2 regions of the Desulfuromusa ferrireducens genome follow, and region 1 is predicted to be linked to the other one. Evidence: riboswitches for the same ligand, from Rfam matches in the RefSeq annotation. Region 1 holds a riboswitch; the other holds the start of a gene.
What was found. Region 1 has a riboswitch for S-adenosylmethionine ahead of ACZ5PT_RS11430 (trans-sulfuration enzyme family protein). Riboswitches for the same ligand answer to the same signal wherever they lie in the genome.
Positions count from the first base shown of each region.

Region 2: another riboswitch for S-adenosylmethionine. It lies ahead of metX (homoserine O-acetyltransferase MetX); the one in region 1 lies ahead of ACZ5PT_RS11430 (trans-sulfuration enzyme family protein).

Region 1 is NZ_AP042415.1:2,537,809-2,543,119, forward strand. Features, by position in the region: gene ACZ5PT_RS11420 (hypothetical protein) at 1-19, shown strand, start outside; gene cysK (cysteine synthase A) at 326-1,273, shown strand; SAM riboswitch class I at 1,359-1,485, shown strand; gene ACZ5PT_RS11430 (trans-sulfuration enzyme family protein) at 1,586-2,737, shown strand; gene ACZ5PT_RS11435 (dynamin family protein) at 2,849-4,642, shown strand; gene ACZ5PT_RS11440 (Rne/Rng family ribonuclease) at 4,715-5,311, opposite strand, start outside.
Region 2 is NZ_AP042415.1:272,894-278,204, reverse strand. Features, by position in the region: gene ACZ5PT_RS01270 (GPMC system MBL fold metallohydrolase) at 1-550, opposite strand, end outside; gene ACZ5PT_RS01265 (hypothetical protein) at 696-860, shown strand; gene metX (homoserine O-acetyltransferase MetX) at 905-2,023, opposite strand; SAM riboswitch class I at 2,126-2,259, opposite strand; gene ACZ5PT_RS01255 (methyl-accepting chemotaxis protein) at 2,313-4,736, opposite strand; gene ACZ5PT_RS01250 (ammonium transporter) at 5,048-5,311, shown strand, end outside.

The sequences.
Region 1 (5,311 bases):
GGTCGAGAGTTCGACTTAAGGTAGAGTAAGGGAATTATTCAAAGCCGTACAAGTTCTGGCGATTGGCCAGGGTATTGTACGGCTTTTTTTGTTTGTATTGGTGCGGATAACTATTTCTGATTACAGACGTTGTGCTTGTCTGCCTGGTGTTATTTCTTTACTTCTGGAGTAGCAAAAGGCGGGTAAGCTCAATTGTGAACTTGACTATTCTACTGTGGCGAGATATGTTTCACAAAGCAACGTAGGCAGTGTGGCTGTAGGTAGCTTGATATTGAGTTGTTTACCAGAGATCGCAGCCGCAATTTAGCAGTTTGAGGAGGAATAGATGGGCCAGATTTTTAACGATAATTCATTGTCGATCGGTCGGACACCGTTGGTGCGTTTAAACCGTGTGGTGGCACCAGGTGGCGCTAATGTTTTTGGCAAAGTTGAAGGGCGCAATCCTGCTTATTCGGTCAAATGTCGGATAGGCGCGTCAATGATCTGGGATGCGCTAAAAAACGGAAAGTTAAAGCCTGGGATGGAGATTGTTGAGCCAACCAGTGGAAATACCGGCATCGCCCTAGCGTTTGTCGCCGCTGCCAAGGGAATTCCGATTACCCTGACGATGCCTGAGACGATGAGCTTGGAACGGCGTAAAGTCCTCAAGGCTTTTGGTGCTAATCTGGTTCTGACCTCCGGTGCTAAGGGGATGGCTGGCGCGGTTAACGAAGCCGAACAGATGGCTGAGTCGGACCCGGCTCGCTATTTGCTCTTGCATCAGTTTAAAAATCCAGCCAATCCAGCGATCCACGAGCAGACGACCGGTCCGGAAATATGGGAGGACACTGATGGTCAAATTGACGTCCTGATTTCCGGAGTCGGAACCGGCGGCACTATCACCGGCATTTCGCGCTATATCAAAAATGTTCGCGGCAAGCAGATCCTCTCGGTGGCCGTAGAGCCGGCCGACAGCCCGGTCCTCAGTCAACATCTTGCTGGTGAGATGCTGCAACCGGGGCCGCACAAGATCCAGGGAATCGGGGCCGGTTTTATCCCTGATACCCTCGATCTGGACATGGTTGACCGGGTCGAAACAGTGACCAACGAAGAATCGATCGAGTACGCACGGCGCTTGGCTATTGAAGAAGGGCTCCTCTCGGGGATCTCTTGCGGTGCTGCCGTTGCCGCAGCCGTCCGCTTATCGGCCGACCCTGAGTTTGCCGGGAAAAATATCGTTGTTATCCTGCCCGATTCCGGTGAACGTTATTTGTCGAGTGTTCTTTTTGATTAGTCTGGTCCGTTCCGCGGAAGAATGAGTTGGCCGGTTATCGCACGGTAACCGTAAATTGGTCGATTCTTGAAATGATAATTGACAGTCTTTATCGAGAGTGGTGGAGGGACAGGCCCTGCGAAGCCACAGCAACCGGTTCGATCATTTGATTGAGCAGATGGTGCTAATTCCTGCTCGATCTTGCCATTCGCAAGTGTCGGGAACGATGAGGTCGGTGCTTCAAGCTGCGTTATTATTGAAGCCCCTTCTCTTGCCTGTGAGAAGGGGCTTTTTTGCGCCCTTCGTGATCTTGAATTCCGAAAGGGGATGATGATGTCCAAAAGAACCTATGACAGCCTGGCGACCCGTAGTGTGCAGATCGGTGTCGGCCATGATGATCAAACCGGCGGGATCAGTTTTCCAATCTATCCCAGTGCCACTTACCGGCATCCGGGGGTCGGCCAGAGTACTGGTTATGATTATACCCGTAGCGGAAATCCGACCCGTGAAGTTTTGGAAAATGCCTTTGCCGAGTTAGAGGGGGGGGCGCGAGGCCTGGCCTTTGCGTCTGGAATGGCCGCGTTGACCACCTTGTTTCTACATTTCTCCAGTGGTGATCAGTTGCTGGTCTCAGAGGATCTATACGGCGGGACTTACCGGGTTCTCGAAGAGGTTTTTGCCAAGTTCGGCATCCACACTGTTTATGTTGATACTGCGGATAGCGCCGCAGTTGAGGCCGCAATGACCGCGCAGACCAAAGCCCTGTTGGTTGAAACCCCGGGGAACCCGTTGCTCGGGATCGCCGATATTCGTGCCTTAAGTGAGTTATGCAAGGCGCGTGGGCTGCTGTTTGTTGTCGACAACACCTTTCTGACCCCGGCGTTACAACGTCCCTTAGAGCTTGGGGCGGACGTTGTCGTTCATTCGGCGACCAAGTATTTGGGCGGGCACAGTGATCTGTGTGCCGGGGTTCTGGTTGCCAAGGATGAGGCTCTGGGGGAACGGCTCTATTTTTTGCAGAATTCCACCGGCGCAATTCTGCCGCCGCAGGATTGTTGGCTATTGATTCGTAGTTTGAAAACCCTGCCGCTAAGGATGGAACGTCACTCTGCCAGCGCATTGAAGGTGGCGCATTGGCTGCAGCACCAACCGCAGGTGACTAAGGTTTACTATCCGGGATTGCCCGAACATCCGGGATACGATTTGTCCCGACAGCAGGCCAGTGGCTTTGGCGGCATGCTCTCTTTTCGAGTCAAAACCCCTGAGTTGGCAAAACAGGTGCTGGAAAAGTTACAGCTGATTTCATTTGCCGAAAGCCTTGGTGGGGTAGAAACCTTAATGACTCTGCCCGCAGTGCAGACCCACGGCGATATTCCTGAAGCAGAGCGGCAGCGGCTAGGAATCTGCAATAGTTTGTTACGCCTGTCGGTCGGACTGGAAGATCCTGATGATTTGATTGCTGATCTACGTCAGGCCTTTGGGTAGAATCAGTCACGGGTAACGGTGATCTCTCTCCCCCTTCAGTCATCAGTTGTGCTATTCTGCTGTCCTTTAAGGGCGTGGATATCTGATGGTTTCTGAACGTGAGGGAGAGCAATGGAAGAGGAGTTGCCGGTGGGTGCTACACCCGCTGAATTGAATGATACGACTGGCCTGTCAGGACTTCTGACCCGGGCGATTACCTGCCTTTTTGAGCTGGGAAGCGATTACTCCGTCAGTTGTGATGAGCTGCGGACCTTGCAATCGCGTCTTGTTGAAGGTCGTTTCCATCTGGCCGTACTGGGACAGTTCAAACGCGGCAAAAGTACCTTGCTCAATGCTCTGCTCGGTGATGACCTGTTGCCGACCGATATCTTGCCGGTGACGGCAATTCCAACATTTATCAGTGCCGGTGCCGAGATTAGTATCCAGGTGCATTTTCTCGATCGCGCCGAGCCCGAACATATTCAGGCCGCTGACAAGCAGGGATTAGCCTCTGTTCTTGCCGACTATGTCACCGAGGCGGGCAATCCACACAATCAGCGTCAGGTGAGCCGGGTCGAGATTCGGCATCCGGCAAAGTTGCTGCAACAGGGGGTTGTCCTGATCGACACTCCCGGTATCGGTTCGACCCTCAGGCATAATACTGAAGTTGCCCATCAGGTTCTTCCCCAGTGCGATGCTGCCCTGTTTCTGGTTTCTCCGGACCCGCCGATTACCGAGATGGAACTTGATTATCTGCAACAGATTAAGAAACGCCTGCCACGAACTTTCTATCTGTTGAATAAGGTTGATTTTCTCAATGAAAAAGATCGCGTGGCATCACTGCAATTTTTAGCGAATCAGTTAGAGCCTTTTTGTGATGGCTCTCCGCAGGTGTTGCCCTTATCCGCCCGCAGCGGTTTGAAAGCACGTTTGGAGGGGGATACGCTAGGGTGGAAAAATAGTGGGATGCAGCAGGTCGAGCAAAGTCTGATCGATTTCTTTGCCCGTGAAAAACAGCAGACCTTGCACGACGCGCTTACCCGGCGGACATTGGATCTGATCAACGAAGCGGCGCTGCAACTGCAACTGTCCTTAAGTGCTCTTAAGTTGCCGGAAGCAGAGCTTCACCGTCGTCTCGAGCTGTTTCGCAAGTCTCTGCCTGCTGTTGAGCGGGAGCAGCAGGCTTCCGCCGATATTTTGGCCGGAGATCTAACGCGGGTGGTTGAAAAGCTGGGTGAAGAGATTGCTGATTTGCGCGAACGCTGCAAGCAACAGATCCTTCCTCTGGTCGAGTCTCGTATCGAGTCTGTCGAAGATCCGGAGCAGATGGAGCAGTTGGTGCATCAAACGATCGCTGAAGAAACGGGTCAGTTCTTCGCGCCTTCGCTGCGCGACCTGACCGAAGTGATCAGGGCAGAAGCCACCGGACTCTTGAGTCTCAATCAGGAGCGGAGCAATAAACTCATCGAGCAGGTTCGGCAGAGTGCTGCTGAGCTTTTCGAGATTCCCTATCAGGCCCCGGTGGCGCAGACCTCATATGCACCATTTACTGTGCCGGCCTGGAGTGACGATCTTTTTACTTCTGCTATGGACCCGTTGGGCCAGCGTTTCTCACGTAAGTTTTTTACAAAAAAGTACCGTCGTAAGCGGACTGTTAACCGTTTGCGCGAAGCGAGTAAAAAATTACTCAACCAGAATGTCGAGCAGATCAGCTGGGCTTTGCGACAAAGCCTCGATGAAAGTTTTCGGAAGTTTGGCGCTGACTTGAGTGAGCAGTTGGATAAGACCATCGCTGCGACCCGCAAGGCAATGGAGGTGGCTCTGGAACGCAGTGAGTCCCATTCGCGTGCAACCAGCGCGCGTGAGATTCAGTATAAACAGTCGTTGGCTGTTTTGGAGGCGATTTCGGGTGAACTCTGTTCTTAGATTGAAAACGATCAAGATTTGTCTGTAAAAGAGAAAACGGCCGGATCAGTGAGATGATCCGGCCGTTTTTTATCAAGAATCCTGCTGATTTTGTGGCTCGGCAGGTTTGGCTGTTTTACGCGGTCGGCCTGGGCGGCGTTTCGGTTTCTCCGCCGCTGGCGTTTCGCCGGTCGTCGCCGTCGCTTCGGCCGGAGCAGCCTCTGCTACCTTTTTGGTTTTTCTGGCTCGCGGCTTCGGCTTCTCTGCCGCTGGCGTTTCGGCGGTTGCCGTTGTTGTTTCGGTCGCTGCGGTTTCTGCTACCTTTTTGGTTCTTCTGGCCCGAGGCTTCGGCTTTTCAGCCGCTGCTGTCTCGGTAGCTGCCGTTGTTGTTTCGGTCGCTGTGGTCTCTGCTACCTTTTTGGTTCTTCTGGCCCGAGGCTTCGGCTTTTCAGCCGCTGCTGTCTCGGTAGCTGCTGTCTCGGTAGCTGCCGTTGTTGTTTCGGTCGCTGTGGTCTCTGCTACCTTTTTGGTTCTTCTGGCCCGAGGCTTCGGCTTTTCAGCCGCTGGCGTCTCGGCGGTTGCCGTTGTCGCTTCGAACGGTGTGGTTTCTGCTACCTTTTTGGTTCTTCTGGCCCGAGGCTTCGGTTTTTCAGCCGTTGGTGTCTCGGTCGCTGCCGTTGTTGTTTCGGT
Region 2 (5,311 bases), 2.2 Mb from region 1:
GCGAGGTTTCCGGGATGCCATTGCAGTCGGTCAGATAGGCAAATGGACCGCAGCGATAGCCGAAGGCTTGCATGCCGCCATGATTTAACGGGATCGGAATAATTTCCAGGCCGAATAACGGAAAACCGCTCTCTATCGGGCAGAGGGTGAGTCGTGGCACGTAGCCTGGCTTTTCGACATCGGCAAAAATGTAGCTGAAGTTGTCCCGGACTCTTTCCAGGGTCCGGGGGGAGCCGTAAAGTGGGATCGGATCTTTGCTACGCAAGTTGAATCCGCGCAGATCATCAATCCCGTGCATATGATCGGCGTGGCTGTGGGTGTAAAGGACGGCGTCAATATGGCAGATGTCTTCCCGTAGGGCCTGTTGGCGTAAATCAGTTGCGGTGTCGATGAGAATGTTGTATTGACCGTAACCGATGAGCGCACTGCAGCGGGTTCGGTGATTGCGCGGGTCAGAGGAGCGACAGACGGCACAACGACATCCGACCACCGGGATGCCGGTGCTGGTTCCTGATCCGAGTATGGTAATTTCAAGCTTTTCAGGCGTCATTGTTTTGCCGTGGCTTGTTGGGTTTCTGGAAGAGATTTAGTAATTTAGCATTTTGCCGGGGGCGGAGACAATAGTTGATTGTATCTGCCTGCTTGCCAGACTTCGGTCCTCTGCAGTAGACTGGGGACTGCGAAGGATTGTCAGTATGAGTGAGAAGAAAATAGAAGAATTCAATAAGCTTTGCAGCCGCTGTATCCGGCAGTGCAAGCAGCCGGTCGCGGTGTTGATGCTCGAATGTCCCCGGTTTGAGCCACGACCATTTAAATCGGAGAAACACAGGTTTCAGCAACTGGACCTGTTCGGCAAGTAATAAAGGGTGATTCCGGCGGAATCACCCTTTACTTTTTAGCAAAACTATTTCGCTGCCTGCAGATCGAGAAACTCTTGCAACATGGGGATGAATTTCTCTGGCTCGACCAGAAACGAATCATGCCCGTAGTCGGACTGGATCAGTCGATAGTCGACTGTTTTGTTGAGGCGTTGCAGTTCGTTGACCACCTCTTCAGTCTGCTGTGGTGTATAGAGCCAGTCGGAGCTGAATGCAAACCAGAGAGACGGGCAATTGAGCCGATCGAGCGCTTCGCTGAACGAATCGAAATTCCAGGCGACATCATACAGATCGAGGGTCTTGGCCAGGTAGAGGAACGAATTGGTGTCGAAACGACCGACAAAATTACCACCGTTGTAATCGAGGTAGCGTTCGATTTCAAACTTACCGAAGAAATCGAACATGCCATCCCGTACCGAGAAGCGCCGTTCGAACTTGAGGTTCATTGAGGCGTCGGACAAAAAGGAGATGTGTCCGACGGCACGGGCCAGGGCAAAACCATCTGCTGGCGGGTGTTCCGTTCGGTAATTCCCCTTTTTCCACAGGGGGTCATTGAAAATCGCCTGCCGGGCCAAGGCGTTCAGTGCGATGGCCATCGGCGAGGTTTTTCCCGTGCCGGCGATCGGAACGATGGAACGGACCATTTTCGGATAATGAATCCCCCACTCCAGTGCCTGCATTGCGCCCATTGACCCGCCGACAACGCTCAGCAACGATTTGATCCCCAAGTGGTCAATCAGCAGTTTCTGGGCGCGTACCATGTCACGAATCATCAGCACTGGAAAGTTGAGTCGGTAGGGGCGGCCAGTGCGTGGGTTGATACTGGTCGGACCGGTGGACCCTTTGCACGAGCCGATGACATTCGTGCAGAGGACGAAATACTTGCTGGTGTCGAAGACTTTGCCGGGGCCGATCATGTTGTCCCACCAACCCGGTTTGCGGTCTTCCTCGCTATGGCGGCCAGCAGCATGCGCATCGCCAGTCCAGGCATGGGTCACTAAAATGACATTGGTGCACTCAGCGTTAAGTTGGCCGTAAGTCTCGTAGGCGATGGTGAGCGGGCCTAGCAGGCGACCACTCTCTAACCGCAGTTCGATATCAAAGTCGGCGTATTCGGTTGTGACCAAGCCAACGGAATCGTTCAAGCCATCTCCCCTTTTGGTACAGATACTAACAAAAAAGGCCCCTTCCCGGGATAATGGGAAGGGGCCTTGGAGATACGACTATACGTGGTATCGCTGGCTCCGTCCCCATCTGTCCCCCGGGACCGTAGGTCCGGCAGGGCAGGAATTGGCACCGGGCGCCCGCTGATACTTTTGTATCAAAAGGCCGGTTGCCGTGGTTTCGCAGGGCCGTTTCCCTCCACCACTCTGGATAAAGACGTTGTTCATTTTTTCTTGTGCGGCCGACTCTAGCTTACTCGGTTGTAACTTGTCAAATGGAACTGCTTGCTGGTTTGGCCGGCTCCCTGTCCTCTTCGCTTATTTTGAATGCCCCCATCTCTTTTTGCAGCAGGGCGGTATGTTTAATCAAGTCTTCAACGACCGCATCCATGCCGATAGCGCGCTCTGAATTCTCTTCGGCAATGCGGCGGACCATCGCAACCGATTCGACGACTTCGTTGCTGCGGTCGTTCTGCTCACGGGTCGCACTATCGATCAGTTCTATCATCTGCTGGATATGCTCCATACTCTGCGCAATCTGCTGGCTGCCCCGCCCTTGTTCGGAGGTGCTGTTTTTGACCCGCGCCGCGATATTTTTCATCGATTCAGCGGCGTTAGACAGATTGCGGGTGCTGGCCGTCTGCTGACCGATGGAGCTGGCAATCTGGTCGACCATATTGGTGATGGCCAGCACTGCCTGACTGATGTTGCGGTTTTCTTTCGACTGCTTCAGGGTCTGGTTAGCGATGCCGGTAATTTGCTCGGTCGAGATCAGCGAGCTTTCGTGCAGTTTTTCCAGTGCTTCACCGGCCGCATGAGACCTAGCGACCTCTTGCTGCGCGCGCAGGCTCCCTGCTTCGATTGTTGAGACGGCGGTCTGTGTCCCTTCCTGGAGATTCTCGATGATTTCGGCAATCTCTTTTGTCGACACCGAGGTGCGCTCCGCCAGATTGCGGATTTCATCGGCGACGACAGCAAAACCTTGACCGTGTTCACCTGCTTGGGCGGCGATGATGGCTGCGTTGAGAGCCAGCAGGTTGGTCTGATCGGCAACATCGGCGATGACGTTGACAATGTTACCTATGGCGTCTGAACGTTCGCCTAAATCGCTGATGGCCAAGTGGGCCTGTTCCATTATCTGCTGCAGACCGCTGATTCCGCGAATCGTGTCTTGAACTGCGGCTTTTCCCTCAAGGGCTTCTGCTGCTGCTTGCTGGGCGAGTTTGCTGGTCTGTTCGGCACTCTGTTCAATCGTGCTGGTCGCCTGCTCAAGTTCTTTTGCCGATTGTGAGGTTTCTCTGGTGTTGTTGGAGAGTTCAATGATGTTGCCATCAATCTGCTCGTTGGAGGAGGAGAGTTGATGGATGGAACTGGATATATCGCTGATAATGCCGAACAGGTTTTCCATCTGTTCGGTAATACTGATGGTGGTTGATTCCAGTTCGTGGGTGGCTGCGGCGCTCTGTTGCACCGAGGCCACGAGGTTGGAAACGCTGTCGGCAATTTCACCCGCGGACTTGCCGATTTCGGTGACGCTCAGGTGGGACTTTTCCATCGCCTTGGTCTGCTGATCGGCCGCGTGGCTGACTTCGCTGGAGCGGCTGCGGATGGCGCTGGTCGCTTCCGATAGTCCGGTTGCGGTTTTGCGGGTGTTTTCGACTATTCCACGCAGTCGTTCCACAAAGCGATTGAAGTTGCTGGCCAGAAGACCGATTTCGTCATTGGAGGTGATTTTAAGGGTTTTGGTTAGATCCGCATCTCCCTCGGCAATTTCACGTAGATTGCGGACGACTGAATCGAGTGGTTTGGCGATACCGCGGGAAAAGACAATACCAAAAATGGTCGCGACGAGCATCACTCCGATTGCCATCATCAGCAGGGTGCGTTGCATCGTCCGGTTGCTGGCCAGGATTGAGGAGCGGTCGATGGCAATCAGGAATCCGGCGGTGTCATGATTGAGCGGATAATTGTAGACGATGTGCGAGCGATTCTTCAGGGTCATCAGCACGAAGTCTTCGTCCAGAATTGCATTGAGGTCTAATTTTAGATCCTTTAATTCAGCGAGGCTGCTGGCGATGATTTTTTCCCCGTCATGAAAGCCAACATCGGCATCGATCATCGATTGAAATTGTTTGGCTTGCAGTTCTCCAATGTCACGGTAGGCGCGCAGGTTTGCAATCGGAGATCCCTGATAAATCAATGGCACGGTGCTGGAGATACTGAGACTGTTGTTGTTAACGATAAGTCGGCTGCTGCTCTCGGTCATGAGGCCGGATTCTTTTGCCTCAGCCGATTTCACAATGATCGGTTCCGCCGTCTTTGTGTCTGCGGAGAGCACGTGGATATGCCCATCGGCGTGAATCACCTCTAGCCGGTCAAAACCGAATTGGGCTCGATAGTGTTTTATGACCGTATGCAGCTGTTCGGGGTCGCCTGTGATCTGGCCGAAATAGACGGCATTCAGCAGATCCTCTTCTTGGGCCATCAGTTCGAGGGCTTCAAGCAGCATGTCTTCATCGTCGGAGGCGCCCTGCATAATGTAGCGGCCGGCTTGATCCGCCATCATGTCGATCTGTTCGCTAACCTGGCTGCTGGTGATGTCGGAGAATAGGTAGGTAAGCAAAAGCATCGGGATGATGGCCAAGGCGAGTAGCCCAGACAAAATCTTCCAGCGGATGCTGACGATTTTTTGCATTGAAGCCTCACATGGGATTGGTGATATTCAGCGCCAGCTGAATTAGGAAATTAATAGAATCTTTGAATTGTATATTGTTAATGGAAAACATGCAAGCCGCCCGTTGACAACTTTGGCAACCGATTTATATCGGCAGGCCGGGACTGATCAATGATTGAACAGTGGTGACTATAAAATGGGCACGAAATGGCCTGGGCGGACCAGGATTCAGCATTTTGGGGCGTTTGAAAACGGCACGACAATTGAAATAGAACTCCTGCGTTGAACAACGTTGTTGACAACAATACATACAAGACGAGGAGGTCTTTTCGATGGAAGCATCGCTTGATGCCCTGCAGCGTGGTGGGGATGTTCTGTTTTTATTGCTTGGTGCGGTGATGGTCTTTGCCATGCACGCCGGTTTCGCTTTTCTTGAAGTTGGTACGGTTCGGAGAAAGAATCAAGTCAATGCCTTTGTCAAGATCCTCTCTGATTGGTCGGTGTCAACCGTGGTCTATTTTTTGATCGGTTATCCGCTTGCCTACGGCGTTCACTTCCTAGTGCCGGCCGCCGATTTGATGGGGGATAATCAGGGT